DNA from 3 places in the Enterobacter nematophilus genome. Region 1 is predicted to be linked to each of the others. Evidence: predicted binding sites of a transcription regulator. Region 1 holds the regulator's gene; each other region holds the start of a gene.
The links. The regulator PurR, encoded in region 1, represses purine synthesis genes. The targets are predictions, from matches to a motif close to CANGCAAACGTTTGCNTG.
Positions count from the first base shown of each region.

Region 1 (10,423 bases):
GTTGTCGATACCGTTGAGCGCGTGCTGGCCGCAAAAGAAGCCGCAATAATTAACGCTGTAGAAGAAGAATAAAAATAACCCCGGCTGGCCGGGGTTATTTTTTTAGCGTGCGACCCGCAATCCGTGTTCAATCCCACGGCTGAAAACAACCTGCCAGAGCTGAATATCGCGCGCGCGAAACGCCCCCGCGCAGGCGTTCAGATAATAGCTAAACATCCGCTTGAATCGTTCAGAATAGTTGTCCGCAATTTCAGGCCAGGCTTCCTGAAAACGTGCATGCCACGCCATTAACGTGGTGTCATAATCCGCGCCGAAGTTATGCCAGTCTTCCATTACGAAATGGGATTCGCTGGCGTTGGCAATCTGGCGTACGGACGGTAAACAGCCATTCGGAAAGATGTATTTGTTGATCCACGGGTCGACGTTATTGTCGGTCCGCTTAGAGCCGATGGTGTGCAGCAGGAAGATGCCGTCCGGTGTCAGATTACGGTCAACCACCTCGAAATAGGTGTCGTAGTTTTTCGGCCCGACGTGCTCAAACATGCCCACGGAAACGATGCGGTCAAACTGTTCGTTCAGGTCACGGTAATCCTGCAGCCGGATATCAACATCCAGCCCCTGGCAGCGCGCCTGCGCCATTTTTTGTTGTTCAGCTGAAATGGTGACGCCGACCACGCTAACGCCGTAGTGCTTCGCCATAAAATAGGCCAGCCCGCCCCAGCCGCAGCCGATATCCAGCACGCGCATGCCGGGCTGAAGCTGCAATTTCTCGCTTATCAGGCGCAGCTTGGCCTGCTGAGCCTCTTCAAGCGTCGACGCCTCTTTCCAGTAGGCGCAGGAGTATTGCATGAAGGGGTCCAGCATGCGGCTGAACAGATCGTTGCCGAGATCGTAATGCTCTTTGCCGACGATCCAGGCGCGTTTTTTACTTTGCAGGTTAAACAGACGGGCAGAGGCGACACGCAGGGTGTCTTTTAGATTGCGGGGGAGCTGTTTTTCCAGACCGGCACGCAGCACGCTGGCGAAAAAAGTATCCAGCCGTTCGCACTCCCACCAGCCGTCCATATAGCTTTCTCCCAGGCCTAACGAACCTTCCCGCAACACGCGTTTAAAAAAATCGGGATGTTTAACCTGAGGATCGGAGGGGGATGAGCCATTAATTGTAATGCCCGCACGTCCCAACAGTTCACTGACGATCCGGGACCAGTTATCGTCCGGAACGCTGACTTCTTCTATACACGATGAACTCATAGCTTCTCCATCACCCTACTGTGATCAGAACCTTAAAACAGCGTAGACGCTTTTTTTGGTTTGTGAGAAATCTCACGGTAAATACCGCGAGGCTAGTATCCGACGTAGAACAGAGGAAGGGAGATAACCCTTGCCGAAATGCCTTCCATGGTAAAACGGGAGCGCTCCGGCTCCCGTTAACACTTAATATTTATCGTATTTAATCGAGCCAAATTTAGTATAGGCCTCAAAATTTGGTGATTCAATAGAAAATTCTTAGCAACCTAATCACTGAAAATTAACATAGTTTCTGGCGCGATTAGGCATGCGAGGTTTCCACCTGCGTGCTCTTATCCTGCGCGCGCTGCGCGGCGGCCTGCATGCGATAACCCAACGCCGCCAGCGCGACGGTGACCAGCATCACGCTGGTCGTCGTCAGCAGCGGCGTGGCAATCAGCGCGGAGACCACCAGGCTTGCCAGGAAGCACAGCCCCAGCTGCAGGGTGTTCTGCAGCGCAGCCGCGCGGCCTGTCGCCTGCGGGAACGGACGCAGCGCCTGCGCCACAACGATAGGGTAGATCGCCCCGTTCGCGATGGCCATCACGCAGAATGGAATCAATATTTCGGCCAGACCTGCGCCCGGAATAAAGCCAACGGCCCAGGTGCCGATGACGCTCAGCGCATAGAGCACCAGCAGCCACGGCAGCATCTGCTGACCTTCCCATTTTTGCAGCGCCGCGCGACAGCCGTAACCGCCAACCAGGAACGCGATGGTCTGCGGAACGTAGCTCAGGCCAATGGCCGCCGGGCTGTAGCCCATATCGTGCAGAATAAAGGGCGACCCGGTCAGCCACGCGAAGAAGCTCGCCGAGCAGGCGGCATAGATCAGAACGTTGCCGCGATACGCCTTAGCGCTCAGCAGGGAGGTGAAGGTAATCGGCTTCGCGTCTGCGTGCGCCTCTTTTTTATGCGCGGGCTTGAGGGCGAACGCCGGCAGCATCAGCACCAGCGTAATGGCAAACAGCGTGGCGAAGATGGCCTGCCAGTCGAAATGCGCGAGGATCCAGCTGCCCAGCAGCGGGGCGAGGGCCGGTGAGAGCCCCACCAGCGGCATAATGGTGGCGAAAATACGGTTTGTGCGGTTTGCCGGGTAGTAGTCGGTGACCAGCGCCTGCCAGGTCACGGCCGCGGCACAGACGCCGACCGCCTGAACAAACCGCAGCACCAGCAGCCAGGTGGCATCGCGCACCCATAGCATCCCCAGGCAGCCCACGGCAAAAATGGCCAGCCCCAGCAGCAACACCGGTTTACGCCCAAAGCGATCCGAGAGCGGTCCCCAGAGCAGCTGCGCGAAGGCAAAACCGGCGAGGAACAAACTCAGGCTGGCGCTGATGGCGGCGGCAGGGGTTTGCAAATCTTCCTGCATGGCGGCGAAAGCCGGCAGGTACATATCGGTGGCCAAAAAGCCCAGCACGCTTAAGCCGCCGAGCCAGACTAAAAAACCTTTCCTGGGTTGCACTGTTTTATTCTCCTGAGGAGGCAGGTATACGTTGGCGCTGAGTGTAGGGAGTGCAAAGCCGCTTGTGAAACGCTAATATTTGGCGGGTGCATTCAAATTTTTTGCAGGCAGAAAATGTGGTCAGATTATTCTCTTGAAGTGGTCGATGCTGTCGCGCGTAACGGCAGCTTTAGCGGGGCGGCGCAGGAGTTGCACCGCGTCCCTTCGGCCATCAGCTATACGGTGCGACAGCTTGAGGAGTGGCTGGCGGTTCCGCTGTTTGAACGGCGGCATCGTGATGTGGAATTAACGCCCGCAGGGGCGTGGTTTTTGAAGGAAGGGCGTTCTGTTATCAAAAAAATGCAGATCACCCGCGAGCAGTGCCAGCAGATCGCGAACGGCTGGCGGGGACACCTTTCCATCGCGGTGGATAACATCGTTAAGCCCGAACGCACCCGGCAGATGATCGTCGACTTCTATCGTCATTTTTCGGATGTCGAGCTGCGGGTCTCGCAGGAGGTGTTCAACGGCGTCTGGGATGCGCTGGCGGACGGCAGGGCAGAGATGGCGATTGGTGCGACCCAGGCGATCCCGGTCGGTGGACGTTACGCCTTTCGCGATATGGGCATGCTGAGCTGGAAATGCGTGGTGGCAAGCGATCATCCGCTGGCGAAGATGGAAGGGCCGCTGAGCGACGATACGCTGCGCAGCTGGCCGTCGCTGGTGCTGGAGGATACCTCCCGCTCTCTGCCCAAGCGTATTACCTGGCTTTTAGATAACCAGCGGCGGGTGGTGGCCCCTGACTGGGAATCGTCGGCGACGTGCCTCAGCGCCGGGCTCTGCGTCGCGATGGTACCCGTTCATTTTGCGCGTCCGCGCATCGACACCGGCGAGTGGGTTGAACTGACGCTGGAGAATCCGTTCCCGGATGCGGCCTGCTGCCTCACCTGGCAACAAAATGATGTCTCGCCCGCCATGGCCTGGCTTCTGGATTATCTGGGGGACAGCGAAACGCTTAACCGGGAGTGGCTGCGGGAGCCAGACTGACTGGCTCCGCAATGAGATTAACGACGATAGTCGCGGAACGGACCGTCCGCAACGGAACGGCGTTCGATGAGGCGAGGGTGAACTTCAATGGACTGCGACTCTTCACGCTTGTTGACGATCCTGTCCAGCAGCATATTGAAGGCGGTTTCACCCAGCGAATCTTTCGGCTGGTGAATGGTGGTCAGCGCTGGCGTGAAGAAGCGCGCGTTGCGCACGTTGTCATACCCGATCACGGAAATATCCTGCGGGACGCGCAGGCCCAGCTCGTCGGCAGCGCAGAGCGCGCCCATTGCCATGATGTCCCCCCCGCAGAAGACGGCGGTTGGACGGTGCGGCTGAGAGACGATCTGCTGCATCGCGCGGTAGCCTGATTCCGGCTCGAAGTCACCCTGCACGATCCAGTTTTCCGGCACGGTAATCAGCGCTTCTTCCATCGCTTTCATAAAGCCGGCCAGGCGGCCAGCGCCGGTGTTGCGTTCCAGCGGGCCCGGGATCACGCCAATCTCGCGGTGGCCGCGTTCGATCAGATAACGGCCCGCCATATAACCGCCTTCGAAGGCGTTATCGATGACGGAGTCCGTGAAGTCGGCGCGCGCTTCGCCCCAGTCCATCACCACCATAGGGATATGGCGATACTCTTCCAGCATCGACAGCACGGATTCCGGGTACTCGGAGCACATCACCAGCAGGCCATCCACGCGCTTTTGCGCCATCATCGACAGGTAGGCGCGCTGTTTTTCAATGCTGTTCCAGGCGTTGCCCAGAATCAGGGTATAGCCTTTCTGGAAGCAGTTTTTCTCTACCGCTTCAATGATCTCGGCAAAATAGGCCGCTTCGCTGCTGGTCGCCAGCAGACCAATAGACTTGGTGTGGTTAACCTTGAGGCTGCGCGCAACCGCGCTCGGGGAGTAGTGCAGCTCTTTAATTGCTGCCCAGACGGCGTTGCGCGTCTCTTCCGCCACAAAGCGGGTTTTGTTAATTACATGTGATACGGTTGTAGTGGAAACGTTTGCGCGTTTTGCTACGTCTTTAATTGTTGCCATTAAATGTCACTCCAGACCATATCCTAAGCTCCTGAAAAACTTGAAGGTAAACGTTTGCCTTCTCTCACCCTTATCACGCAATTTTGGATTGCGGCACGCCGGGAAAACGACACGGGACGTCAGGAGGGGGTCAATGGCCGGTACGCTAATAAATTTAGCGTGGAATTTTGGCCTATCTTGATGAAAAGGGGAAGAGGTAAAGTGTTTATCAGCTTAAATCATGGAAGATTTTTGACGTAAACTGTGCAAAAATGAGCAAGCTCACTTTTCGTGGGGGGATTAAAAGGAGAAAAATTGATGAGTTCCGATCTGAAGTTTTCGCTGTTCACCACCGTTATTGTGCTGGCGCTGATTGTGGCGGCTGGCCTGACGGCTGCGCTGCACTGATTTACGCGGGGGGAGAGCCTTCTCCCTCCCGAACGTCCCGATTGTTACTTCCCTGGCAAAAATCTTTTGCCATTTTGTTAACTTCTCATTTTTTGTGATTGATGTCATGCTTTCCGCTTCTTTGTTCTGTGTCACTACATGACACGGCATCCGGAGTTGACGCATGAAAATCAATTTTCCCCTGCTGGCCCTGGCGATTGGCGCTTTTGGGATTGGCACCACTGAATTCTCCCCGATGGGGTTACTGCCTGTAATCGCCCGGGGCGTGGACGTCTCGATCCCGGCCGCCGGGATGTTAATCAGCGCCTACGCCATCGGCGTGATGGTGGGGGCGCCGCTGATGACGCTTCTGCTTTCGCACCGCGCGCGCCGCAATGCGCTGATTTTCCTGATGGCGATTTTCACCCTGGGCAACGTGCTTTCGGCCATTTCGCCGGACTACACTACCCTGATGCTGTCTCGCATTCTGACCAGCCTCAACCACGGTGCCTTCTTTGGGCTGGGATCGGTCGTGGCCGCAAGCGTGGTGCCAAAACACAAGCAGGCAAGCGCCGTGGCGACCATGTTTATGGGGCTGACGATTGCCAACATCGGCGGCGTACCGGCGGCGACCTGGCTGGGTGAAGCGATCGGCTGGCGTATGTCTTTCCTGGCAACGGCCGGGCTGGGCGTGGTCGCGATGGTGGCGTTGTTCTTCTCCCTGCCGAAAGGCAGCGCCGGAGAACGTCCGGAAGTGCGTAAAGAGCTGGCGGTGCTGATGCGCCCGCAGGTACTCTCCGCGCTGCTCACCACGGTGCTGGGGGCAGGGGCGATGTTTACCCTCTACACCTATATTTCACCGGTGCTGCACGATATCACCCACGCAACGCCTCTCTTCGTTACCGCGATGCTGGTGCTGATTGGCGTCGGCTTCTCGATTGGCAACTATCTCGGCGGGAAATTTGCCGACCGTTCCGTGAGCGGCACGCTGAAGGGCTTTTTAACTCTGCTGATTGTCATTATGGTCGCTATCCCGTGGCTGGCGCGGAATGAGTTCGGCGCGGCGATTGCGATGGTCGTCTGGGGAGCCGCTACCTTTGCCGTGGTGCCGCCGCTGCAGATGCGCGTGATGCGCGTCGCCCATGAGGCGCCGGGCCTCTCGTCTTCCGTAAATATCGGGGCGTTCAATCTCGGCAATGCGCTGGGTGCCGCCGCCGGAGGCGCCGTGATTTCAGGCGGTCTGGGGTACAGTTTTGTGCCGGTGATGGGGGCGATTATTGCCGCGCTTGGCCTGCTGCTGGTGATGATGTCCGGCCGTAAACAGCCTGAAGCGGTTTGCACGGCTGAATAAGCAAAAACGCAGAAGGGTTGCCCCTTCTGCGTGTCTCTTACGCGGCGAAGTTCTTCGCGACAAAGTCCCAGTTAACCAGAGCCCAGAAGTGCTCCAGATAGTTCGGGCGCGCGTTGCGGTAATCAATGTAGTAAGCATGCTCCCACACGTCCACGGTCATCAGCGGCGTAGCGCTGGTGGTCAGCGGGGTGCCCGCGTTAGACGTGGATACGATAGCCAGTTTGCCATCCGCCTCTTTTACCAGCCACGTCCAGCCAGAACCGAAGTTCTTGATGGCTGCATCGGTAAACTTCGCTTTAAACTCCGCAAAGCTGCCAAAGGCGGCGTTGATGGCGGCTGCCAGTTCACCGGCAGGTTCGCCGCCGGCATTCGGCGCCAGGCAGTGCCAGTAGAAAGTGTGGTTCCACACCTGAGCCGCGTTGTTAAAAACGCCACCCTCTGAGCTGCGAACGATCTCTTCCAGCGTTTTGCCTTCAAAACCGGTGCCCTTGATGAGGTTGTTCAGGTTAGTGACGTACGTCTGATGATGCTTGCCGTAGTGATATTCCAGGGTTTCCGCAGAAATGTGCGGTGCCAGGGCGTCTTTTGCATACGGTAGTGCAGGTAATTCGAACGACATTGCTTCTCTCCTTATTGTATTTTGTGTTGCCAATAACCCTACAGACAACAAGGACAGGATAGCAAATTGAAAGGGTATGCAAAAGAGGAACTTACCCTGCCGCCGATGCGGCAGGGCAGGGATTAACGAATGGTTTTTGGCGTCATGACGCGACGCGCGCCAACGTAGTGACGTACCCAGTAATCTTCGCTGAGCGAGGTGATCTGAATGTCCTGACCGCTGCGCGGAGACTGGATGAATTTCCCGTTGCCGACATAGACGCCCACGTGGTCAGCCGTACCGCGACCCTGCGTGCGGAAGAAGACCAGATCGCCGTTTTCCAGCTCACCCCGGTTAACCGGCGACGCATCGCGCAGGTGATACATCTCATTGGCGGTACGTGGAATACGGAATTTAACCAGATCTTTATAGGCGTAATAGACGAGGCCGCTGCAGTCGAAACCGGTACGCGGTGAACTTCCGCCCCAGCGATAAGGTTTGCCAATCTGCCCCATCAGTTTATTCATCGCGGTTTTTTGCGCTTTTTGCACACGCACTTTATGCACGTCCGCCAGCTTCGTTACCTTCGTGCATTTTGCTTTATGGCCTTTACGGGGAATGCATTTTTCTGTAACGAGGTTAGCGGCGGTCTGCGAAGCTTTATTTTTGGCGGTGCGGGTAGTGCGGGAAGATTTTGTTTTCGTTTTGCTGGAAGCGGTTTGTTTAGTCTGAGCGGTAGATTTTTTCTTGACGTTCTTCGTGGTGGTTTTTTTCTTACGTTCTGTGGCTTTTACCAGATGGCTTTTTTGTACAGCAGATTGCCGCGCCTGCTGAGAGGCGTTTGCCGCTGGCGTTAATGTGAGTGATGTAAACAGTAAAGCACAGAGCGTGATCGAGATTTTAGTTATCCGCGCCACTGGGCAGTCCCCTGATATATGCAGGTCATCAATAATACCCGCGTGTGATTTACAAAGCCCGTCGATTCTAATCCATAAAAACCCGAGAAGTTAATAGCATTTTTCAATCTAAAAACGTGTTTCGTTAGCAAGTGCAAAAAAATTCATCGTTCTGTCGCACAATTGTTCACTCCCTAAGCAAAACCCTGACGAGCGACGGGGTAAACGTCATTTGCAATGCAACTTTTGTGGAGTCGGGGTAAAATATATAAACGTGACGAAAATGTTATTTTCCGATGCCAGCCTGACCCGCTACAATGTCAGACTACTGCCGTAACAGAAGTTAAAGGAAGCAAGACATGAGCACCACTATTGAAAAAATCCAGCGCCAGATCGCTGAAAACCCGATTCTGCTGTATATGAAAGGTTCTCCGAAGCTGCCAAGCTGCGGCTTCTCCGCGCAAGCGGTTCAGGCGCTGTCAGCCTGTGGTGAGCGTTTTGCTTACGTTGATATCCTGCAGAACCCGGACATCCGCGCTGAGCTGCCAAAATACGCTAACTGGCCGACCTTCCCGCAGCTGTGGGTAGACGGCGAGCTGGTGGGCGGCTGCGATATCCTGATTGAGATGTATCAGCGCGGCGAACTGCAGCAGCTGATCAAAGAGACGGCGGCGAAGTACAAAACCGAAGAGCCGGACGCTGAGTAATTATCTGCGTTAATAAAAAGCGACCTGAAGAGGTCGCTTTTTTTATACTTCACTGTCGCCCATCGGCAGCGGCCAGCCGCCCAGACGCTTCCAGCGGTTGACGATCTCACAGAACAGCTCCGCGGTGCGCTCCGTGTCGTATAAGGCGGAGTGCGCCTGGGTGCCGTCAAACGGTATACCCGCCGTAATGCAGGCTTTGGATAAAACCGTTTGTCCCAGAGCCAGGCCGCTCAGCGCGGCGGTGTCGAAGGTCACGAACGGGTGGAAAGGGTTGCGTTTGAGCGACGCGCGTTCGGCTGCGGCCATGGTAAAGCTGTGATCGAAGGTGGCGTTATGGGCTACCATGATGGCGCGGCTGCAGTTGCTCTCTTTCATGCCTTTACGCACCATTTTAAAAATGGCGTGCAGCGCATCATATTCACTGACTGCACCGCGCAGCGGGTTATGCGGATCGATACCGTTAAACGCCAGCGCCTCCGGCTGTAAGTTTGCCCCTTCGAAAGGTTCAACGTGGAAATGCAGCGTGGTGTCCGGTGTAAGCCAGCCCTGTTCATCCATCTTCAGCGTGATGGCGGCAATTTCGAGCAGCGCATCGGTTTTAGCGTTAAATCCGGCTGTTTCTACATCAATGACAACGGGATAAAAACCACGAAAACGGTCGCACAGACCGCTAAATTGAGCGTTATCGGACATCAGGGTCTCTTACAAGGGGAAAAAGCAGTGCGCATTATGGCAAATTTTGCAGAGTGATGCAGTAAAACTACGGGCGCATGTTGCGCCCTGAGGGATCAGTTGCCCAGACCGCGTCCCGCGTCTTTGGCTTCAATCAGCTCGATCTTGTAACCGTCCGGATCTTCCACGAACGCAATCACGGTGGTGCCGCCTTTTACCGGGCCGGCTTCGCGCGTGACGTTACCGCCGTTGCTGCGGATGCGTTCACACGCTTCGGCAGCGTTGTCCACTTCCAGCGCGATATGGCCGTAGGCCGTACCCAGCTCATAGCTGTCCACGCCCCAGTTGTAGGTCAGTTCGATGACCGCTTCATCCGTTTCCGGGCCGTAACCCACGAACGCCAGCGAGTATTTGTATTCCGGGTTTTCGCTGGTGCGCAGCAGCTTCATGCCCAGGACGTTAGTGTAGAAATCGATAGAACGTTGCAGATCGCCAACGCGCAGCATGGTGTGAAGTAGGCGCATAATTTCCTCATTAACCAATGGAGTAGAGTATCTTTTTGAACAGAAACGATGTTTTAGTATAGCGGCGAAGTGTCGCCGCTATCAATGAACAATGGCGAGATTACAGAGAAGGGTAGTCGGTGTAGCCTTCCGCGCCGCCGCCGTAGAAGCTCTCAGGACGCTGCGGGTTCAGGGCCGCTTTCTGCTGCAGACGAGCAACCAGATCCGGGTTGGCAATATAGTCGCGGCCAAACGCCACGGCGTCGATCAGCCCTTTATTAATCAGGTCTTCGGCTTTCTCCGGAGTATAAGCACCCGCTCCGATGATCACCCCGTGGAAGCGCTCGCGTACTTTCTGACGGAAGGCTTCCGTATAAGGCTTACCGCCGGCCCAGTCCGGCTCGGACATGTGCAGATAGGCAATGCCGCGTTTCGCCAGCTCTTCAATCAGATACAGCGCGTCCGCTTCTTCATTCGGACCGTTGTCAACGTTCTGGAACGTACCGATTGGG
Region 1 is NZ_JAPKNE010000001.1:568,744-579,166, reverse strand. Features, by position in the region: gene OSH03_RS02685 (riboflavin synthase subunit alpha) at 1-72, shown strand, start outside; gene cfa (cyclopropane fatty acyl phospholipid synthase) at 103-1,251, opposite strand; gene punC (purine nucleoside transporter PunC) at 1,550-2,749, opposite strand; gene punR (DNA-binding transcriptional activator PunR) at 2,864-3,775, shown strand; gene purR (HTH-type transcriptional repressor PurR) at 3,793-4,818, opposite strand; gene cydH (cytochrome bd-I oxidase subunit CydH) at 5,116-5,205, shown strand; gene OSH03_RS02655 (MFS transporter) at 5,369-6,535, shown strand; gene sodB (superoxide dismutase [Fe]) at 6,573-7,154, opposite strand; gene OSH03_RS02645 (C40 family peptidase) at 7,277-8,050, opposite strand; gene grxD (monothiol glutaredoxin 4) at 8,389-8,736, shown strand; gene rnt (ribonuclease T) at 8,779-9,429, opposite strand; gene gloA (lactoylglutathione lyase) at 9,525-9,932, opposite strand; gene nemA (alkene reductase) at 10,033-10,423, opposite strand, start outside.

Region 2 (10,423 bases), on a different contig from region 1:
CGGGGTCAAAAAATTCAGCGAGCTGGTGGCAGGAGAGTACGCCAAAAACGCGATCGTCGGTGAGGTTGCGCGCCAGCATTTCATGGATGGCGGGCTCATCCTGTCGCGCCTGCCCGGCATTGACCGTTAGCGCCGGGCGTAACCGCGGCAGCACATTCTCTTCAAGCTCGTTCAGGCGCACGCCCGGATAGCAGTCAATCACCAGGACAGTGCGGCTTCGCTGCTGGGTTTTGGCGGCAAGAACGCGGGTAATATCCTCCCAACCTTGCCAGGCGCTGTCGTCATAACCCTCTATCGTCACCGTGGGGAATTTGTCGTAAGTTGTCATTTCATCCTCCAGAATCGTTATTTAAGGTTATTCGATTAACCGTGTTTGAGAAGTGTGGTTAACGCGATTAACCCGCCATAAATAGCAATGCAATCCCGATCGGTGGCGGTAATGTGAAGAGACTCACAGGGAAAAATGCAAAAAACAGGTTATTCGATTAATCTGTAATGAAATGGAAGGAGACAGCATGACGGGAATTACACTCGCAGACGTCGCGAAACGCGCTGGCGTGTCAACGGCAACGGTCTCAATGGTGCTGTGTAATAAAGGCCGCATTTCGCAAAATACGCGTGCGCGCGTGCTAAAGGCGCTGGATGAAACGGGCTATGTCTATAACCAGACGGCAGCCAATTTGCGTAACCGCAGAAGCAATCAGGTCGGACTGCTATTGCACGATATCACCAACCCTTTTTACGGGGAGATGACGGCAGGGCTCAGTCATGAAATGGAGCGCCACGAGCTGATGCTTTTTCTGGCGAACAGTGAGGAGTCCGCAGAGCGACAGCAAAAATTTGTCGATTCGCTGATGCGCAATAACGTTGGCGGCATGGTGCTTTGTGCGGCTCGTGAAACGCCACAGGCTTTTTTTGATGGGCTTAAGCGGCGCAATATTCCGGCGATCATGGTTGTGCGCCCGCTGGACGATGCGGATTTTGATTTTGTCGGCACGGACAACTTTTTAGGTACGCAGACGGCGACAGAACACCTGCTCAGAATGGGGCATCGGAATATTGCGTTTATCGGAGGTAGCCAGAACTCGGGTTCGCGGGCGCAGCGTATCGGTGGCTTTACCAGCAAGCTGCTGGAATACGGCGTGACGCCGAATCCTGCCTGGATCAGGACTTCGCAGGCCAGCCAAAGCGACGGCGCTCGCGTCGCGGAGATGTTACTGCTTGAGCATCCAAACATCAGCGCTGCGATTTGCTATCAGGATATTGTGGCACTTGGGGTGATGCAGAGTTTACGCAAGATGGGGCGCGAACCGGGGCATGATTTCGCGCTGGTCGGCTTCGATGATATTACCGAAGCGGCTCTGGTGCAGCCGGCGCTGACCACCGTATCGGTGGCGGCTAAAGAGATTGGCCGTAAAGCGGGGGAGTTACTGTACAGCCGCATACAGGGCAATGACGAGCCCGCCAAACGGATCATCCTGCCGCCTGCGCTGGTGGTGCGGGAATCATGCGGTTTTCGCTGACGATCATGTCTTTAACTGATATCTCTCCCTGTTTATCATTAAATTCTAATTATTGGCGTTTTCTGTGGCAGCCTTCGCAAAGGCTGGTTAATCTGAAAACGATTTACATCATTTTAACGTAAGAGAATAACTATGCATGATGCACAGATCCGTGTCGCCATTGCGGGCGCGGGTGGACGTATGGGCCGCCAGCTGATTCAGGCGGCACTTCAGATGGATGGCGTGGCGCTGGGCGCGGCGCTGGAGCGTGAAGGCTCATCGCTTTTGGGGGCCGACGCAGGTGAGCTGGCGGGCGCGGGAAAGACGGGCGTTACCGTTCAGAGCAGCCTTGACGCGGTTAAAGATGACTTCGATGTGTTTATCGACTTTACCCGCCCGGAAGGAACGCTGACGCATCTGGCATTTTGCCGCCAGCACGGCAAGGGAATGGTCATCGGCACCACCGGTTTTGACGACGCGGGCAAGCAGGCCATCCAGGATGCATCAAAAGAGATCGCGATTGTCTTCGCGGCGAACTTTAGCGTGGGCGTTAACGTCATGCTCAAGCTGCTAGAGAAAGCAGCGAAGGTGATGGGCGACTATACCGACATTGAAATTGTCGAGGCCCACCACCGCTATAAGGTTGATGCGCCATCAGGCACGGCGCTGGCAATGGGCGAAGCGATTGCTCATGCACTCGATAAAGATTTAAAAGACTGCGCGGTCTATGCCCGCGAAGGTCACACCGGCGAACGCGTGCCGGGCACCATTGGTTTCGCGACGGTGCGTGCGGGTGACATCGTCGGCGAACATACGGCGATGTTCGCCGATATTGGCGAACGCGTTGAGATTACACATAAAGCCTCAAGCCGAATGACGTTCGCCAACGGTGCCGTGCGCTCCGCTTTGTGGTTAAAAAACAAGGAAAACGGTCTTTTTGATATGCGAGATGTGCTGGATCTCAACAATTTGTAAGCATTATTACCCATCGTGATGTGGTTATTGCAGTCGTAATTGTTTGATTGCATAGGGCAATATTTTATTGCCCTCTTATTTTAGCTTCTTTATTGTGTTTTTAATATAAAGAAGTTTAAAACTTCACTCTTGTCACGATTATCCGTTGCCGAAATGTAAATTTTGACCATACGGTCCACTTTTTAAAGCTCCTGCGCCGTATTTACCATTAAACCAGGCGCGCAAGCGTTTTCTGCAGTGATTTACCTGATCTTTTTGTCGGTTAAGCTTCATTCTTCTCGCCAGACTTGCAAAAGACTAAACAAAATATCCGTTTTAAGTTGACTTTTACCCACCAAATCTCCAGAATGCCGCCGTTTGCCAAAAATCCGCTGGCAACACATTTGCATTGATCTATGACATAGTCATGAATTAATATGCAAATAAAGTGAGTGAATATTCTCTGGAGGGTGTTTTGATTAAGTCAGCGCTATTGGTTCTGGAAGACGGAACCCAGTTTATCGGTCGGGCCATAGGGGCAACGGGTTCGGCGGTTGGGGAAGTCGTTTTCAATACTTCAATGACCGGTTATCAAGAAATCCTCACTGATCCTTCCTATTCTCGCCAAATCGTTACTCTTACTTATCCTCATATCGGCAATGTCGGCACCAACGCGGCTGACGAAGAGTCTTCTCAGGTACATGCGCAAGGCCTGGTCATTCGCGACCTGCCGCTGATTGCCAGCAACTTCCGCAATACTGAAGACCTCTCTTCTTACCTGAAGCGCCATAACATCGTGGCGATTGCCGATATCGATACCCGTAAGCTGACGCGTCTGCTGCGCGAGAAGGGTGCACAGAACGGCTGCATCATCGCGGGTGATAACCTCGATGCGACGCTGGCGCTGGAAAAAGCGAAAGCCTTCCCGGGCCTGAACGGCATGGACCTGGCGAAAGAAGTGACGACCGCGGAAGCCTACAGCTGGACGCAGGGGAGCTGGACGCTGGAAGGCGACCTGCCGGAAGCGAAAACAGAGAGCGAGCTGCCGTTCCACGTGGTGGCCTACGATTTCGGCGCCAAGCGCAACATTCTGCGCATGCTGGTTGACCGCGGCTGCCGCCTGACGGTGGTACCGGCGAAAACCTCCGCTGAAGAGGTGCTGAAGATGAACCCGGACGGCATCTTCCTCTCTAACGGCCCAGGCGACCCGGCACCGTGCGATTACGCCATCGCCGCCATCAAGTCCTTCCTGGAAACCGACATCCCGGTATTCGGCATCTGCCTCGGCCATCAGCTGCTGGCGCTGGCGAGCGGTGCGAACACCGTGAAGATGAAGTTCGGCCACCACGGTGGGAACCACCCGGTGAAAGACATCGATAACAACACGGTGATGATTACCGCGCAGAACCACGGCTTTGCCGTCGATGAAGCCTCTATGCCGGCTAACCTGCGCGTGACGCACAAATCACTGTTCGATGGCACCCTGCAGGGTATCCACCGTACCGATAAGCCAGCGTTCAGCTTCCAGGGACACCCGGAAGCCAGCCCGGGCCCGCACGACGCCGCGCCACTGTTCGATCACTTCATCGAACTTATCGAGCAATACCGTAAGACCGCAAAATAATCAGGAGCCGAGAAGACCATGCCAAAACGTACAGACATAAAAAGCATCCTGATCCTTGGCGCTGGCCCGATCGTCATCGGCCAGGCCTGCGAATTCGACTACTCCGGCGCGCAGGCGTGTAAAGCCCTGCGCGAAGAGGGTTACCGCGTTATCCTGGTAAACTCTAACCCGGCAACCATCATGACCGACCCGGAAATGGCCGATGCGACCTACATCGAGCCGATTCACTGGGAAGTGGTGCGTAAAATCATCGAGAAAGAGCGCCCGGATGCGGTACTGCCGACCATGGGCGGCCAGACGGCGCTGAACTGTGCGCTGGAACTGGAGCGTCAGGGCGTACTGGCCGAGTTCGGCGTGACCATGATTGGTGCGACCGCCGACGCGATTGATAAAGCAGAAGACCGTCGCCGCTTTGACGTGGCGATGAAGAAAATCGGCCTCGACACCGCGCGTTCCGGTATCGCGCACAACATGGAAGAGGCGCTGGCCGTTGCGGCTGAAGTGGGTTATCCGTGCATCATCCGTCCATCGTTCACCATGGGCGGCACCGGTGGCGGTATCGCCTACAACCGCGAAGAGTTCGAAGAAATTTGCGAGCGCGGTCTGGATCTCTCCCCAACCAAAGAGCTGCTGATTGATGAATCGCTGATTGGCTGGAAAGAGTACGAGATGGAAGTGGTGCGTGATAAAAACGACAACTGCATCATCGTTTGCTCCATCGAAAACTTCGATGCGATGGGTATCCACACCGGCGACTCCATCACCGTTGCGCCAGCCCAGACGCTGACCGACAAAGAGTATCAAATCATGCGTAACGCCTCGATGGCGGTACTGCGTGAAATCGGCGTGGAAACCGGCGGTTCTAACGTGCAGTTCTCCGTGAACCCGAAAACCGGCCGCCTGATTGTTATCGAAATGAACCCGCGCGTGTCCCGTTCCTCCGCGCTGGCCTCTAAAGCGACCGGCTTCCCGATTGCGAAAGTGGCGGCGAAGCTGGCGGTGGGTTATACCCTCGACGAGCTGATGAACGATATCACCGGCGGGCGCACCCCTGCGTCCTTCGAGCCGTCCATCGACTACGTTGTGACCAAAATTCCTCGCTTTAACTTCGAGAAATTCGCCGGCGCGAACGACCGTCTGACCACCCAGATGAAATCCGTCGGGGAAGTGATGGCGATTGGCCGCACCCAGCAGGAATCCCTGCAGAAAGCGCTGCGCGGGCTGGAAGTGGGCGCGACCGGCTTCGACCCGAAAGTGAGTCTGGACGACCCGGAAGCGCTGACCAAAATCCGCCGCGAGCTGAAAGACGCGGGCGCAGAGCGCATCTGGTACATCGCCGATGCCTTCCGTGCTGGCCTGTCCGTCGACGGCGTGTTCAACCTGACCAACATCGACCGCTGGTTCCTGGTGCAGATTGAAGAGCTGGTGCGTCTGGAAGAGAAAGTGGCAGAACTGGGCATCAACGGCCTGGACGCAGACTTCCTGCGCATGCTGAAGCGCAAAGGCTTTGCCGATGCACGTCTGGCTAAGCTGGCGGGCGTTCGCGAAGCGGAAATCCGCAAGCTGCGCGACCAGTATGACCTGCACCCGGTTTACAAGCGCGTGGACACCTGTGCGGCAGAGTTCTCGACCGACACCGCGTACATGTACTCCACCTATGAAGACGAGTGCGAAGCGAACCCGTCCGTCGACCGCGACAAGATTATGGTGCTGGGCGGCGGTCCAAACCGTATCGGCCAGGGCATCGAGTTCGACTACTGCTGCGTGCACGCTTCGCTGGCGCTGCGCGAAGACGGGTACGAGACCATCATGGTCAACTGTAACCCGGAAACCGTTTCTACCGACTACGACACCTCTGACCGTCTCTACTTCGAGCCGGTTACCCTGGAAGACGTGCTGGAAATCGTGCGCATCGAGAAGCCAAAAGGCGTTATCGTGCAGTACGGCGGCCAGACCCCGCTGAAGCTGGCGCGCGCGCTGGAAGCGGCAGGCGTGCCGGTTATCGGCACCAGCCCGGATGCGATTGACCGTGCGGAAGACCGCGAGCGTTTCCAGCAGGCGGTTGACCGTCTGAAGCTGAAACAGCCGGCGAACGCCACCGTGACTGCCATCGAACAGGCTGTCGAGAAGGCGAAAGAGATTGGCTATCCGCTGGTGGTGCGTCCATCCTACGTGCTGGGCGGCCGCGCGATGGAAATCGTCTATGACGAAGCCGACCTGCGTCGCTACTTCCAGACCGCGGTGAGCGTCTCCAACGATGCGCCAGTGCTGCTCGACCGCTTCCTCGATGACGCGGTAGAAGTGGACGTAGACGCCATCTGCGACGGCGAAATGGTGCTGATTGGCGGCATCATGGAGCACATCGAGCAGGCGGGCGTTCACTCCGGTGACTCCGCGTGTTCTCTGCCAGCGTACACCCTGAGCCAGGAAATTCAGGACGTGATGCGCCAGCAGGTGCAGAAGCTGGCCTTCGAGCTGCAGGTTCGCGGCCTGATGAACGTCCAGTTCGCGGTGAAAGATAACGAAGTCTACCTGATTGAGGTGAACCCGCGTGCGGCGCGTACCGTACCGTTCGTCTCTAAAGCGACCGGTATTCCGCTGGCGAAAGTGGCTGCGCGCGTGATGGCAGGCCAGACGCTGGCTCAGCAGGGCGTGACAAAAGAGATCATCCCGCCGTACTACTCGGTGAAAGAAGTGGTGCTGCCGTTCAACAAATTCCCGGGCGTTGACCCGCTGTTAGGGCCTGAAATGCGCTCTACAGGGGAAGTGATGGGCGTAGGCCGCACCTTCGCAGAAGCGTTTGCGAAGGCGCAGCTGGGCAGCAGCTCTACCATGAGAAAATCAGGCCGGGCGCTGCTCTCCGTTCGTGAAGGCGACAAAGAGCGCGTGGTTGACCTGGCCGCTAAGCTGCTGAAACAGGGCTTCGAGCTGGACGCAACCCACGGTACGGCGATTGTGCTGGGTGAAGCGGGTATTAACCCGCGCCTGGTGAACAAAGTGCATGAAGGTCGTCCGCACATTCAGGACCGCATCAAGAATGGCGAGTACACCTACATCATCAACACCACCGCAGGCCGCCAGGCGATTGAAGACTCCAAGCTGATTCGCCGCAGCGCGCTGCAGTACAAAGTGCACTACGACACCACCCTGAACGGCGGTTTCGCGACGGCTATGGCGCTGAACGCGGACGCCACCGAGAAGGTGATTTCAGTGCAGGAAATGCACGCGCAGATTAGCAAGTAAGACAAATTGCCCGGTGCCGTTCGGTTGCCGGGCATTTTCCCCATCTTCAGAACCTTCTGGTTTTTCATCCGCTTTCAGTCAGTTAGCCTAAAATGGTTAGGTCGATAACGAAATTCATCTGAGTGCAGGGGAAAACACCATGCAAAATAAATTACTGATCGCTTCCGTTCTGGCTGCCACTGCAATGTTTACCGTCGCAGGCTGTTCGTCCAATCAGGCCGTTAAAACCACCGATGGCAAAACCATCGTGACTGACGGGAAACCGCAGGTGGATGACGATACCGGCCTGGTGTCGTACAAAAACGCCGAAACCGGCCAAACTGAACAGATTAACCGTGACCAGGTTAAATCGATGGGCGAACTGGATAACTAAAAAAAGCAGTGGCAACAGCCACTGCTTTTTTGCTTCGCGCTGACATTTTACCAGCGGTGATTCAGCAGGATATGACCGCCGTAAGCGGCATAGCTGTTTTCACCCCATTCGCCGCTGGCACGCAGGGAGATCGTCGTGGTTTCGTTCAGATTGCCGGTGACGCCCAGCTCTAACTGACCGCGATCTTCAGGCGTATCGTTGCTGACGGTTTCGTCGTTGAATGCCAGATCGTTTTGACCAGCACCTTTCAGCCAGTTAACCGCAACGTACGGCTGCCATGCGGTGACGTCTTTCTGCTGGAAGTAGCTGGATTTCACGCCCAGACGACCGAAGAGGCTGTCATTGTCCAGCGTGGTGATGCGTACGCCGTCGCGATCGGTATGATTTTCCTGATCGAGATAGCTGTAGATTACCTGCGCCTGTGGCTCGATCTTCCAGGTACGTTCGTTTTCAGACTGGATGACCCACGCGTGACCGACTTCAACAGACGCGGCAAAGCCTTCGCTATCGTAGTCTTCATCGTTGCGGTTGCTGGTGACTTTGTTGTTGTACCAGCTATAGGCGGCCCAGGTATCAATGTAGCTGCCCAGACGTAATTTCTGATCTTCCTGCCAGGTGGCGTACATCCCAACGTTGAAACCATCTACCTTGCCCTGCGCATCACGCACGTTGTGCTTTGCATCAGAGTGGGTTTTCGCCTGGCCAGCACCGAACATGCCGCCGGCACGCAGAATACCGTTGTCCATCGGCTTGCTCATGAAATCGCTGCCGACCTGCAGAACGGTAGTGGTGGTGTCGTAGCTGACTTTATCCCCGCCAGCATCGTTCTCATGATAACGACCTTTAACGTACATCCAGGTATTCAGATCGTCTTCATTGCGGAAGGTAATTTGGTCACGGTCATCGCGCTTATGCAGGAACATACCCTGGGCGGCAAGATAGTTGCCTAAATAAGCACCCACTTCAGGCGCCATGACTTCAGGCGCATTGTTGCTGCCGTTGTCGGTATTATCGGTATTGTCGGTATTATCACCGCTGTCGGTATTACCGTCAGTATCGGTGTTGCCGCCATCCGTGTTGCCACCTTCATCGGTATCATCTGCCGGCACATCAGAAGGGGTCGCTTTTGATTCCAGATACCAGTTGCCGTCGCCATGCTGATAGAGGTTGTATTCATAAGCCCCGGCAACAACCGGTGCAGCCAGCGTCAGCTGGGCTTCAGAACTGCCGCCGACGCTCACAATTTCCATACCGTTTACCGTCTGCGCACCCAGACCACCTATATTCGTGACACTAACACCGGACTGACCGAAGCTGCTGCCCGTAATGGTGAGATGGTCGGTTGGGGCATTATCTTCACCAACGCTGCTGTTCAATACAATCTGACTACCAGAAGAGCCGGTGTAGTCACCGTTAATCGTAAAATTGTTGCCGACGCTATTGTCAGCCGCACTGAGCAACAGCGTGCCGCTATTTGTGACGTTGCCGTTTACGGTATCGATCCCGGCAACGCTCAACGTTGAGTTACCCTGAACGGCATTCCATGCTGCCAGCGTACCGCCGGTAAGAATCGCGATATTGTCGTTAACTTCGCCTGCGGTGGCAAAAGTCGCACCATTTTCAACGGTGACGGTGGCGTTACTGCCTTTGACGCCGAGCGTGGCTCCGGAAGCAACCAGCGTGGTTCCGCTGTGCAGGACCGTATTTCCTGTATAGCTATTTTGACCGGTCAGCGTCAGGGTGTTGGAATCCACTTTTTCTACGTTACCGCTACCCGTCATGCTGGTAGAGAAAGTTGAATTGCTGCCCTGGTTAAAAATGACGGTACCGTTGTTAGTAAGGCCACCGCTGAGCGTCGCGGTTTTTTGACCATCGCCCAACTGCAGCGATGCGTCTTTTGCAACAAGTGTATTACCCGTATTGGATACCGCACCCGAAAGGGTCAATGCACCGGTCTCTACCAGCAGGGAATCGCCAGAACCGATAATGTCGAGGCTACCCGCCAGCGCCCAGCTTTCACCTTCCATTTTTACGCTGGCAAAGCCGTCGCCCTCATTCAGGCCAACGAAGTTGCTGTCTTCCGTGCCGGTGCCGACCAGTGTGAGGGTATTTCCTTTTGAACCAGTGGAAATAACGTCACCCTCCAGAGTGGAACCCGTGTCGAGAACCAGTGTGTTATTTTTATCGCTGGCAAACGTAATTGCGTTGGTATCACCGCCGATCGTTCCGCTATTCGTAATATCTACTTTTGCAGTATCTTTAACGTTAATACCGTTTTGGGTGCCCTTCACGGTAGCGCTGTTTAAAACCTTGGTATTGCCATCACTTAACGTAATAGCATCGCCGCTTGTACCGATTATTGTGCCACTGTTATTAATACCAATGCCAATCTGAGACGTCAGGCCTGTTTTACCTTTGATCGTTGCCGTGCTGGTATTGGTTATGTTAACTGCTGAGGAGTTCTCGCTGACAAATATGCCGTTTTCCGCGCCGGTAATACTGCCATCATTATTAAAATCACCGAGTATTGACTGAACGTTTACCGCATTCCCGTTGGTAGAGGAAATGGTTGCGCCACTCTCATTGTTAATAACGACACGTTGTGCGCCAGTGTTAATATTCAGACCATTACCGGTGCCGGAAATATTGCCGTTGTTTGTGACAGTAGTGACATTAAATCCGGTGACTGACACGCCCGATTCATTACCAGCGGAGGAAATCGTGACG
Region 2 is NZ_JAPKNE010000004.1:187,941-198,363, reverse strand. Features, by position in the region: gene OSH03_RS13425 (class I mannose-6-phosphate isomerase) at 1-328, opposite strand, end outside; gene OSH03_RS13420 (LacI family DNA-binding transcriptional regulator) at 516-1,523, shown strand; gene dapB (4-hydroxy-tetrahydrodipicolinate reductase) at 1,656-2,477, shown strand; gene carA (glutamine-hydrolyzing carbamoyl-phosphate synthase small subunit) at 2,932-4,080, shown strand; gene carB (carbamoyl-phosphate synthase large subunit) at 4,099-7,323, shown strand; gene OSH03_RS13400 (YgdI/YgdR family lipoprotein) at 7,463-7,696, shown strand; gene OSH03_RS13395 (autotransporter family protein) at 7,744-10,423, opposite strand, start outside.
Region 2: carA (glutamine-hydrolyzing carbamoyl-phosphate synthase small subunit) is a predicted target of PurR. The motif match lies at 2,696-2,713, and genes of this name have one in related genera.

Region 3 (10,423 bases), on a different contig from region 1:
GGAAGGCTTCTCGCTGACCATGCTGATCGGTGTCTCCATCGGTACAGCGTCGTCAATCTACGTCGCGTCAGCCCTGGCACTGAAACTGGGCATGAAGCGCGAGCACCTGCTCCAGCAGAAAGTCGAGAAAGAAGGGGCGGATCAGCCGTCCATTCTGCCGTAAGGCGACGTTTAGCGCGTTATCGGAATCCCGGTCTTTTGGCCGGGATTTTTTTATCTGCTCCTGACAAACACTCCTGACAGTATGCTGTCAGGAGCCCTGCCGTAGACTCCTTCTGAACCCAAACAACAGGCAGGAGGATGTATGAAAAGCGTAATTAACTGGTTTGAAATTCCGGTCTCGGATATGGATCGCGCCATCAAATTTTATGAGCCGGTGATGCAGCTCGCGCTGCGTCGCGAGAAAATGGACGTGGCTGAACTGGCGGTTTTCCCGCATGAGGATCCGTATACCGGGGGGGCGCTGGCAAAATTTGACGGCGTTACGCCGTCTTTGCAGGGCGCTATTATTTACCTGCATACTGACAACCTGGCGGCCACGCTCGATCGCATTGCCTCTGCGGGCGGCGAGTGCGTGTTTGGCCCGCTGGAACTGCCGCACGGTATCGGCACTATCGCACTGTTTACCGACAGCGAGGGTAACCGCGTCGGCCTTCATCAACCTGCCTGAGAGCGAATGACGTTATGACCCGACGCGCTGACCGTTTGTTTCAGATTGTGCAGATCCTGCGGGGCAGGCGTCTGACAACGGCAGCGCATCTGGCGGAGCGGCTTGGCGTGTCCGAGCGCACGGTCTACCGCGATATCCGCGACCTGTCGCTTTCCGGCGTGCCGGTGGAGGGCGAGGCGGGAAGCGGATATCGCCTCATGTCGGGCTTTGACCTGCCGCCGCTGATGCTGACAAATAAGGAGTCCGAGGCGCTGATGGTCGCGATTCGCCTGCTCAAAACCTGGGGTGGGGAATCGCTGTCGCGCGAGCTGGAGTCGGCCCAGGAAAAGGTGCTGGCTATCCTGCCCGAGGAGAGCCGCCGGAAGGCGGAGCAGACGCGGATCTACGCCCCGGAATTCTGCATGCAAAGCCACTCCCGCAGCGATTTTGACATGATCCATCAGGCGATTTCCGCCCAGCGCGTGCTGGCGCTGCATTATCGTGATGAAGCCGGTCAGCTCTCAAAGCGTGAGGTGCAGCCGCTGGGGCTGTTTTTCTGGGGGGAGCGCTGGCTGCTGGCGGCGTGGTGTGAACGGCGCGATGATTATCGCTGTTTCCGGCTCGACCGGTGTCTCAATATAGTGATGACGGAGAGGCGGTTCAGCGAGAGTGCGGACAGGTCTTTGGCGGATTTTTTGCGGAAAGTTAAGCAGTAAAAAGCCGGGTGGCGAGGTAAAAGCAAAACGGCAATGTCTATTGCCGTTTTTAGTGTTTGTTCCCTCTCCCTGTGGGAGAGGGTCAGGGTGAGGGCATCAGCCCGCACGGTCCCGCACTGATTAGAAGTTATAACCCACGACCAGGTAACCACCCCAGCCGGTAGAACGGACGCTGAAGTCGCCGTTACCGAAGTTCAGGCTCGCGTCGTCGTTCCACTGGCCACCGTTGTGCCAGTAACGCGCAACTACAGAGTAGTGCCAGTGATCGTAGTTCAGCGCCAGGATGTGGCTGGAGGCGATGGAATCGTTGGTACGCGCTTTCTTGCCGTTCAGGTCACGGAAATCGTCGTCGCCCAGGTCTGAACCCCAGTCAAAGTTGGTGAAGCCGATGTAGCTCAGATTACCGCCCCACAGCTGGGTAATTGGCACAAAGTATTTCACTTTGAAACGGTAGCCGTCCCACTCGTTTTCATTCGCAGCGCCGTAGTTCTGCCACTGGTATTTCGCGTACACGTTCAGGGACAGGCTCATTGGCAGGCCGGTGTCGATGTCGGTACCCAGACCCATATACCAGGTGCTCTGACGACCGGATTTATTGCGGCCCATGTCGTAGATATAGTTGTTCGCGAAGTACCACTCTTTAAACGGACCAAACGCCAGGCTGGTACCGGTCAGCTTGTCGATGGAGAAGCGCGGTTCGATCTCCATGAACAGTGGGGAACCGTGGTTCCAGATACCTTTCGCATCGGTGTTACCACCGAAGAATACAGGTGCATCCATATAGCCGTAGAAATCAAACCAGTCTTTCTTGGCGAACGCTTCGTATTCCAGGTAGGTATCGTTGCGGATCTGTGGTCCGAAACGGGTGTGGTAGCTGCCTACCACGTTAACGCTCTGGTGCCACCAGTCGGAGAGGTATTGTGGTTTCTCGTTTTCCGCTGCGTTAACAGTGAAAGAGGAGGACAGTGCCAGAACTGCACCGGCTGCGAGTAATGTTTTTTTCATAATCATGCCACTGATTGAAATTCCCTTCCGGGAGTGAAAAATGCGCGAATTGCGTTTCTAAATATTTCGTGTTTCTGCGGTGCCTATTATAGGAATCCCTGCTCACAAAAATATGTGTTGTTTCACATATCTCTCACGCGCGTAATCGATTGCGTTCACGTTTGCGTACTTTAAACGGCCGGGATTGTAGCGGCAATCATTTCTGTTGCCAATCCATACGAAATGTAAATGTTAGCGGAGTGACATTTCACTCCGCTCAAAAGGAGGGATTATTGCGCGGCGGGTTGGATATCGTGAATGCGGATAAAGCCTAGCTGCTCGGGGGATAGGCCGCTTAGCTGAAGGGGAATATCCACATCGCTTGGCGCTAACACGCTGGCCGGAGCGGTGAAAAGCTGATTCTTCACGTTCACCTCCTGGTAGCTCTCCGTGGTGCCCTGGATCTGGCCCCACTCTACGGTGCCGCTGAAGGCGGGCAGCGGATCGTTAGATTCGCCGTGAATACGCAATGTTGCGCGCGTACCATCCGCGTTCGCCGCCACGTTCACCAGCGACATTTTCAGCGTGCCGATCTGGCTGTTAAGCAGGGCAGGCGTGTTTGCCCCCGGCAGCAGATATACCCCGCTGGTGGATTTAACGTTCAGCGCGTTTTGCTGGGTGATCTTCACCGTTTCTTTGTTCAGTTTGTCCATCGCCGTGTTAAGCGTATTCACGCTTTGTTTCATCTGGCGGACTTCGGTTTGCTGTGCACAGGCACTGAGGGTGAAGAGGCTCCCCACCAGTAAAATTCTCAGATAACGTCTTGTCATAGCGTTTATTTCCTTGAAATAACGGATCCCCATAATGGTAGCCAGCAACGTACCGCCAGACATAGATCCTTTGTCTCAAAAAAGCTCTTCCTTTGTTGTCAGGCCAGATCAGGGTAAAATGAAAATCAGTTAACCAGATAACAGGGATACCGTATGCATTGCCCATTCTGCTCCGCTGTGGATACCAAAGTCATCGACTCTCGCCTTGTGGGCGAAGGGTCTTCAGTGCGCCGTCGTCGGCAGTGTCTGGTGTGCAACGAGCGTTTCACGACCTTTGAGGTTGCAGAGCTGGTAATGCCGCGCGTGGTAAAAAGTAACGATGTGCGCGAGCCGTTTAACGAAGAGAAACTGCGCAGCGGAATGCTGAAGGCCCTCGAAAAACGGCCCGTCAGCGCGGATGACGTTGAAATGGCGTTAAACCATATTAAATCTTACCTGCGTGGCCTGGGTGAGCGTGAAGTGCCGAGCAAAATGATCGGCAACCTGGTGATGGAGCAGCTGAAAAAGCTCGACAAGGTCGCCTATATCCGCTTCGCCTCTGTCTACCGCAGTTTCGAAGATATCAAAGAGTTTGGCGAAGAGATCGCCCGCTTACAGGATTAAGCTCATGCAGGATGAGATTTACATGGCGCGAGCCATGAAGCTGGCGCAGCGCGGTCGTTTTACCACTCATCCCAACCCGAACGTCGGGTGCGTTATCGTGAAAGATGGCGAGATCGTGGGGGAAGGGTTTCACTATCGCGCAGGCGAGCCGCATGCGGAGGTCCATGCGCTGCGCATGGCCGGTGAGAAGGCGCGCGGTGCCACCGCCTATGTGACGCTTGAGCCCTGCAGCCACCACGGGCGGACGCCGCCGTGCTGCGAAGCGCTGATCGCGGCGGGCGTGGCTCGCGTGGTGGCATCGATGCAGGATCCGAATCCGCAGGTGGCCGGGCGCGGTCTGTACCGCCTGCAGCAGGAAGGGATCGACGTCAGCCATGGGCTGATGATGCAGGATGCGGAAGCCCTGAATAAAGGCTTCCTGAAGCGCATGCGCACCGGTTTTCCGTACATTCAGCTCAAGCTGGGCGCCTCGCTGGACGGCCGTACGGCGATGGCAAACGGTGAAAGCCAGTGGATCACCTCGCCGCAGGCAAGGCGCGATGTGCAACGCCTGCGCGCGCAAAGCCATGCTATCCTCACCAGCAGTGAAACGGTTCTCGCTGACGATCCGGCCATGACCGTGCGCTGGAACGAACTGAATGCCGATACCCAGGCGCTTTATCCGCAGGAGAACCTGCGCCAGCCGCTGCGTATTATCATTGATAGCCAGAACCGCGTGACGCCGGAGCACCGCATCGTCCAGCAGCCGGGTGAAACCTGGATTGCGCGCACCAAAGAAGATTCGCGCGAGTGGCCGGAAGGCGTGCGCAGCGTTATGGTGCCGGAGCACAATGGCCGCCTCGATTTAGTGGTGCTGATGATGCTGCTCGGCAAGCAGCAGGTGAACAGCATCTGGGTCGAAGCCGGTCCGACGCTCGCCGGCGCGCTGCTTCAGGCGGGGCTGGTGGATGAACTGCTCGTCTACGTTGCGCCTAAACTGTTAGGTCACGACGCGCGCGGCCTGTTTGTGCTGCCCGGCCTTGAAAAACTGGCCGACGCACCGCAACTCACATTCAGCGAGATTCGTCCGGTGGGTCCGGATGTCTGCCTCCATTTAACGACAGCGTAATTGCTCCCGAAATAGGGAAGCAGTGCGCAAAGTATTATGATAAAATCCGCCCCCCTGCGGGGCCAAATGAACCCGTAAAGGAAGAGTATGAACATTATTGAAGCTGCTGTAGCTACCCCGGACGCTCGCGTCGCCATCACCATTGCGCGTTTCAACAACTTCATCAACGACAGCCTGCTGGAAGGTGCGATTGACGCCCTGAAACGTATCGGCCAGGTTAAAGATGACAACATTACCGTTGTTTGGGTTCCAGGCGCTTACGAACTGCCACTGGCGGCGGGCGCGCTGGCGAAAACCGGTAAATACGACGCGGTGATTGCGCTGGGTACCGTTATTCGTGGCGGCACTGCGCACTTCGAATACGTTGCGGGCGGTGCAAGCAACGGTCTGGCACACGTTGCGCAGGATGCTGAAATTCCTGTCGCGTTCGGCGTGCTGACCACCGAAAGTATTGAACAAGCCATCGAACGTGCTGGCACCAAAGCCGGTAACAAAGGTGCAGAAGCTGCACTGACCGCGCTTGAAATGATCAATGTATTGAAAGCCATCAAGGCCTGATTTTTTTGTAAGGGGAATTCCGTGAAACCTGCTGCTCGTCGCCGCGCCCGTGAATGTGCCGTTCAGGCACTTTACTCCTGGCAGTTGTCCCAGAACGACATCGCTGATGTTGAATACCAGTTCCTGTCAGAACAGGACGTGAAAGACGTTGACGTTCTGTACTTCCGTGAACTGCTGTCGGGAGTGGCGACTAATAGCGCGTATCTCGATGGCCTGATGAAGCCATACCTGTCCCGTCTGCTCGAAGAGCTGGGCCAGGTGGAAAAAGCAGTGTTGCGTATCGCGCTGTTTGAGCTGTCTAAACGTGATGATGTGCCGTACAAAGTGGCCATCAACGAAGCGATCGAACTGGCGAAAACCTTCGGCGCTGAAGACAGCCACAAGTTCGTTAACGGCGTACTTGATAAAGCAGCACCTGCGATCCGTCCCCACAAAAAGTGATCCGCAAACCGGAGTTCTGCATTGCCTGACGGGCAGTGCGGCTCCGGTTTTTTCTTTTATTTGCTGAGGCATAACGTATGGCATGCGGCGAATTCTCCCTGATTGCCCGTTATTTCGACCGTGTCAGAACCTCTCGTCTTGATGTTGAAACCGGCATTGGCGATGACTGTGCACTTCTCAATATTCCTGAAAAGCAGACGCTGGCAATCAGCACCGACACCTTAGTGTGCGGACGTCATTTCTTACCGGATATCGATCCTGCCGATCTGGCGTATAAAGCGCTGGCGGTCAACGTCAGCGATCTGGCCGCGATGGGTGCCGATCCTGCCTGGCTGACGCTGGCCCTGACGCTACCAGAGGTGGATGAAGCCTGGCTGGAAGCCTTTAGCGACGCGCTGTTTGAGCAGCTGAATTATTACGATATGCAGCTGATTGGCGGCGATACGACTGCCGGGCCGCTGTCGATGACGCTGGCGATCCACGGCTATGTGCCGCTCGGTCGCGCGCTGAAGCGCTCGGGCGCTAAGCCGGGCGACTGGATCTACGTGACCGGTACGCCGGGAGACAGCGCGGCGGGGCTGGCGATCCTTCAGGATCGCTTAACCGTGAAGGACGCTGACGATGCGGCGTATCTGGTGAAGCGCCACCTGCGCCCGACGCCGCGTATTCTGCACGGTCAGGCGCTGCGCGAGCGGGCCAGCTCGGCTATCGATCTCTCTGACGGGCTGATTTCCGATCTCGGCCATATCCTGAAGGCCAGCGGGGTGGGCGCGCGCGTTGACCTGGACCTGTTCCCGCTGTCGGAGCAACTGCTTCGCCATGTGGAACCTGAGCAGGCGCTGCGCTGGGCGCTGTCCGGGGGGGAAGACTACGAGCTGTGCTTCACCGTACCTGAGCTGAACCGCGGAACGCTGGACGTGGCACTGGCCCATCTCGGCGCAAAGTTTACCTGCATCGGTCAGATCATGCCGGAAAGTGAGGGGCTGAAGTTCGTGAAAGACGGTGCGCCCGTTACGCTGGACTGGAAAGGGTACGATCACTTCGGGTAAGTTTGTGCCTCTGTATTGCCGGGTGGCGGCTACGCCTTACCCGGCCTACGGATTAGATTACTTAAACCCCACGACTGGATGCGGCTGATACGGCGTCTCCAGCTCGGCAATCTGCTCCGGCGTCAGGGATAAATCCACCGCGCTCAGCAGCTCGTCCAGCTGCTCTTCCCGCGACGTGCCGATAATCGGTGCCGCAACCCCGCGCTTGCTCAGCAGCCACGCCAGCGCCACCTGCGCACGGGTGGCACCGGTATCGTCGGCGATCCCGGCTAACCGTTCGGCAATTAGCGCATCGCTGGCTTCGGTACCGGAATAAAGATTTTTTCCCACTTCATCTGATACCAGACGAGCTGTAGTTTCTCCCCACGGGCGGGTTAAACGTCCGCGCGCCAGCGGGCTCCATGGGATCACCGCCACGCCTTCCTGATAGCAGAGCGGCAGCATCTCGCGCTCTTCTTCGCGGTAGATCAGGTTGTAGTGATCCTGCATGGTGACAAAGCGCGCCCAGCCGTGCTGCGCCTGGAGATCCAGCGCCTGGGCAAACTGCGACGCGTGCATAGACGACGCGCCGATATAGCGTGCCTTACCGGCTCTCACCACGTCGTTGAGCGCCTCAAGCGTCTCCTCGATCGGCGTGTTGTAATCCCAGCGGTGAATTTGCAGCAGGTCGACGTAATCCATGTTCAGGCGTCTGAGGCTGTCATCAATAGAGCGGAGGATCTGCGCGCGGGAAAGGCCCTGAGCCAGGTCGCCCACCGGGTAGTAAACCTTGGTGGCGACGACAATCTCATCCCGACGGGCAAAATCGCGCAGGGCGCGGCCGACAATCTCCTCGCTGCTGCCGTCGGAGTAGCTGTTGGCGGTGTCAAAGAAGTTAATGCCGCCTTCAATGGCGCGTTTGATAATCGGGCGGCTGCTCTCTTCAGGCAGTGTCCAGGCGTGGTTTCCCCTGTCGGGCTCGCCAAAGGTCATACAGCCCAGGCAAAGTCGGGAAACGTTAAGGTCGGTTTTTCCTAATGTTGTGTATTGCACGGTCCGCTCCTGCTGTTTAAACATTACGTTTAAGCATAGCAGGAGCGGAAAAGGGGAGAGTCAGTCCAGCCAGCTGCGGATTTTGGCTTCGATACCGGCAGCGTCCAGGCCAATCGCCGCACGCGCTTCGTCCTGGGTACCCTGAGGAATGAAATAATCCGGCAGGCCGAGGTTCAGCACCGGCACGGCCTTACGGTTTGCCATCATCACCTCGTTCACGCCGCTGCCCGCACCGCCCATGATGGCGTTTTCTTCCAGCGTGACCAGCACGTCATGCGTCTCAGCCATATTCAGGATCAGGGACTCATCCAGCGGCTTCACAAAGCGCATATCCACCAGGGTAGCGTTCAGCGTTTCAGCCGCTTTTGCCGCCTCCGGCATCAGCGTGCCGAAGTTCAGGATCGCCACCTTCTCGCCGCGACGCTTCACCAGACCTTTACCGATCGGCAGTTTTTCCAGCGGCTGGAGCTCAACGCCCACCGCATTGCCGCGCGGGTAGCGAACCGCGCTTGGGCCATCCTGATAGTGGTAGCCGGTAAACAGCATCTGACGACATTCGTTCTCGTCGCTTGGCGTCATGACAACCATATCCGGGATACAGCGCAGGAAGGAGAGATCGAACGCGCCCTGGTGCGTCTGGCCGTCGGCACCGACGATGCCCGCACGGTCGATGGCAAACAGCACCGGCAACTTCTGAATAGCAACGTCGTGGATCACCTGATCGTAGGCGCGCTGCAGGAAAGTGGAGTAAATCGCCACAACCGGTTTATAGCCGCCAATCGCCAGCCCCGCGGCAAACGTCACCGCGTGCTGCTCGGCAATCGCCACGTCGAAATACTGGTCAGGGTATTTTCTGGAGAACTCCACCATGCCGGAGCCTTCGCGCATGGCCGGGGTGATCGCCATCAGCTTGTTGTCTTTCGCTGCGGTTTCGCACAGCCAGTCGCCGAAGATTTTGGAATAGCTCGGCATGCCGCCGCTGCTTTTCGGCAGACAGCCGCTGGACGGGTCGAATTTGGGCACCGCGTGGAAGGTGATCGGATCTTTCTCCGCCGGCTCGTAGCCACGCCCTTTTTTGGTCATGATGTGCAGGAACTGCGGGCCTTTGAGGTCGCGCATGTTCTTGAGCGTGGTCACCAGCCCCAGGACATCGTGACCGTCAACCGGGCCAATATAGTTAAAGCCCAGCTCTTCAAACAGCGTGCCCGGCACGACCATGCCTTTGATATGTTCTTCGGTACGCTTGAGCAGCTCTTTAATCGGCGGTACGCCGGAGAAGACTTTTTTACCGCCTTCGCGCAGCGACGAGTAAAGCTTGCCGGAAAGCAGCTGCGCCAGATGGTTATTCAGCGCGCCGACGTTCTCGGAGATCGACATTTCGTTATCGTTGAGGATAACCAGCATGTCCGGCTTGATATCGCCCGCGTGGTTCATGGCCTCGAAGGCCATCCCAGCGGTGATGGCTCCGTCGCCAATCACGCAGACGGTGCGGCGCTGCTTGTTCTCTTTCTCGGCGGCAACGGCAATACCGATGCCCGCAGAAATGGAGGTCGATGAGTGGCCGACGCTCAGCACGTCATACTCGCTCTCACCGCGCCACGGGAACGGGTGCAGGCCGCCTTTCTGACGAATAGTGCCAATTTTATCGCGACGTCCGGTCAGAATTTTGTGCGGATAGGCCTGGTGGCCGACGTCCCAGATAAGCTGATCGAACGGCGTGTTATAGACGTAGTGCAGCGCCACGGTCAGCTCTACCGTGCCAAGCCCGGAGGCGAAATGGCCGCTGGAGCGGCTTACGCTGTCGAGCAGGTAGCGACGCAGCTCGTCGCACAGCTTCGGCAGGCTCTCTTTCGGCAGCAGACGTAACTCCTGGGTGGAGTCAACTAACGCCAGTGTCGGGTATTTGGCAATATCAAAACTCATCAAAGGCTCATCGAGATATATAGTTTATTTATCACGCTGGATTATATAGTCCGCTAGCGCTTCCAGTGCCGAGGTATCCAGCGATTGCGCGGCCAGTTCATTCAGCGACTGGCGGGCATCGTCAATCAGATCCCGGGCTTTACGTTGGGCTTGCTCAAGACCCAGCAGGGCGGGGTAGGTACTTTTGCCAAGCTGCTGGTCGGCACCCTGACGTTTACCCAATGTTGCAGTATCGCCCACCACATCCAGAATGTCATCCTGAACCTGGAATGCCAGACCGATACTTTCTGCGTATCTGTCCAGAATCGGCAGGGCTTTGCGCCCTTGCTCACCCGCGCTCAGCGCGCCCAGGCGAACGGCGGAACGAATAAGCGCGCCCGTCTTATGGCGATGAATACGCTCCAGCTGTTCCAGATTAACCTGACGTCCTTCCGCTTCTAAATCCAGTGCCTGACCGCCGCACATGCCGGCCACGCCGCTGGCCATCGCCAGCTCGGAGATCATCGCCAGGCGGTCACGATCGGCCACTT
Region 3 is NZ_JAPKNE010000006.1:139,888-150,310, forward strand. Features, by position in the region: gene secF (protein translocase subunit SecF) at 1-163, shown strand, start outside; gene OSH03_RS16360 (VOC family protein) at 305-670, shown strand; gene OSH03_RS16365 (helix-turn-helix transcriptional regulator) at 685-1,365, shown strand; gene OSH03_RS16370 (nucleoside-specific channel-forming protein Tsx) at 1,486-2,370, opposite strand; gene OSH03_RS16375 (SadB/YajI family lipoprotein) at 2,640-3,179, opposite strand; gene nrdR (transcriptional regulator NrdR) at 3,333-3,782, shown strand; gene ribD (bifunctional diaminohydroxyphosphoribosylaminopyrimidine deaminase/5-amino-6-(5-phosphoribosylamino)uracil reductase RibD) at 3,787-4,890, shown strand; gene ribH (6,7-dimethyl-8-ribityllumazine synthase) at 4,978-5,448, shown strand; gene nusB (transcription antitermination factor NusB) at 5,470-5,889, shown strand; gene thiL (thiamine-phosphate kinase) at 5,967-6,938, shown strand; gene OSH03_RS16405 (aldo/keto reductase) at 6,996-7,970, opposite strand; gene dxs (1-deoxy-D-xylulose-5-phosphate synthase) at 8,031-9,893, opposite strand; gene ispA ((2E,6E)-farnesyl diphosphate synthase) at 9,918-10,423, opposite strand, start outside.
Region 3: OSH03_RS16370 (nucleoside-specific channel-forming protein Tsx) is a predicted target of PurR. The motif match lies at 2,509-2,526, and genes of this name have one in related genera.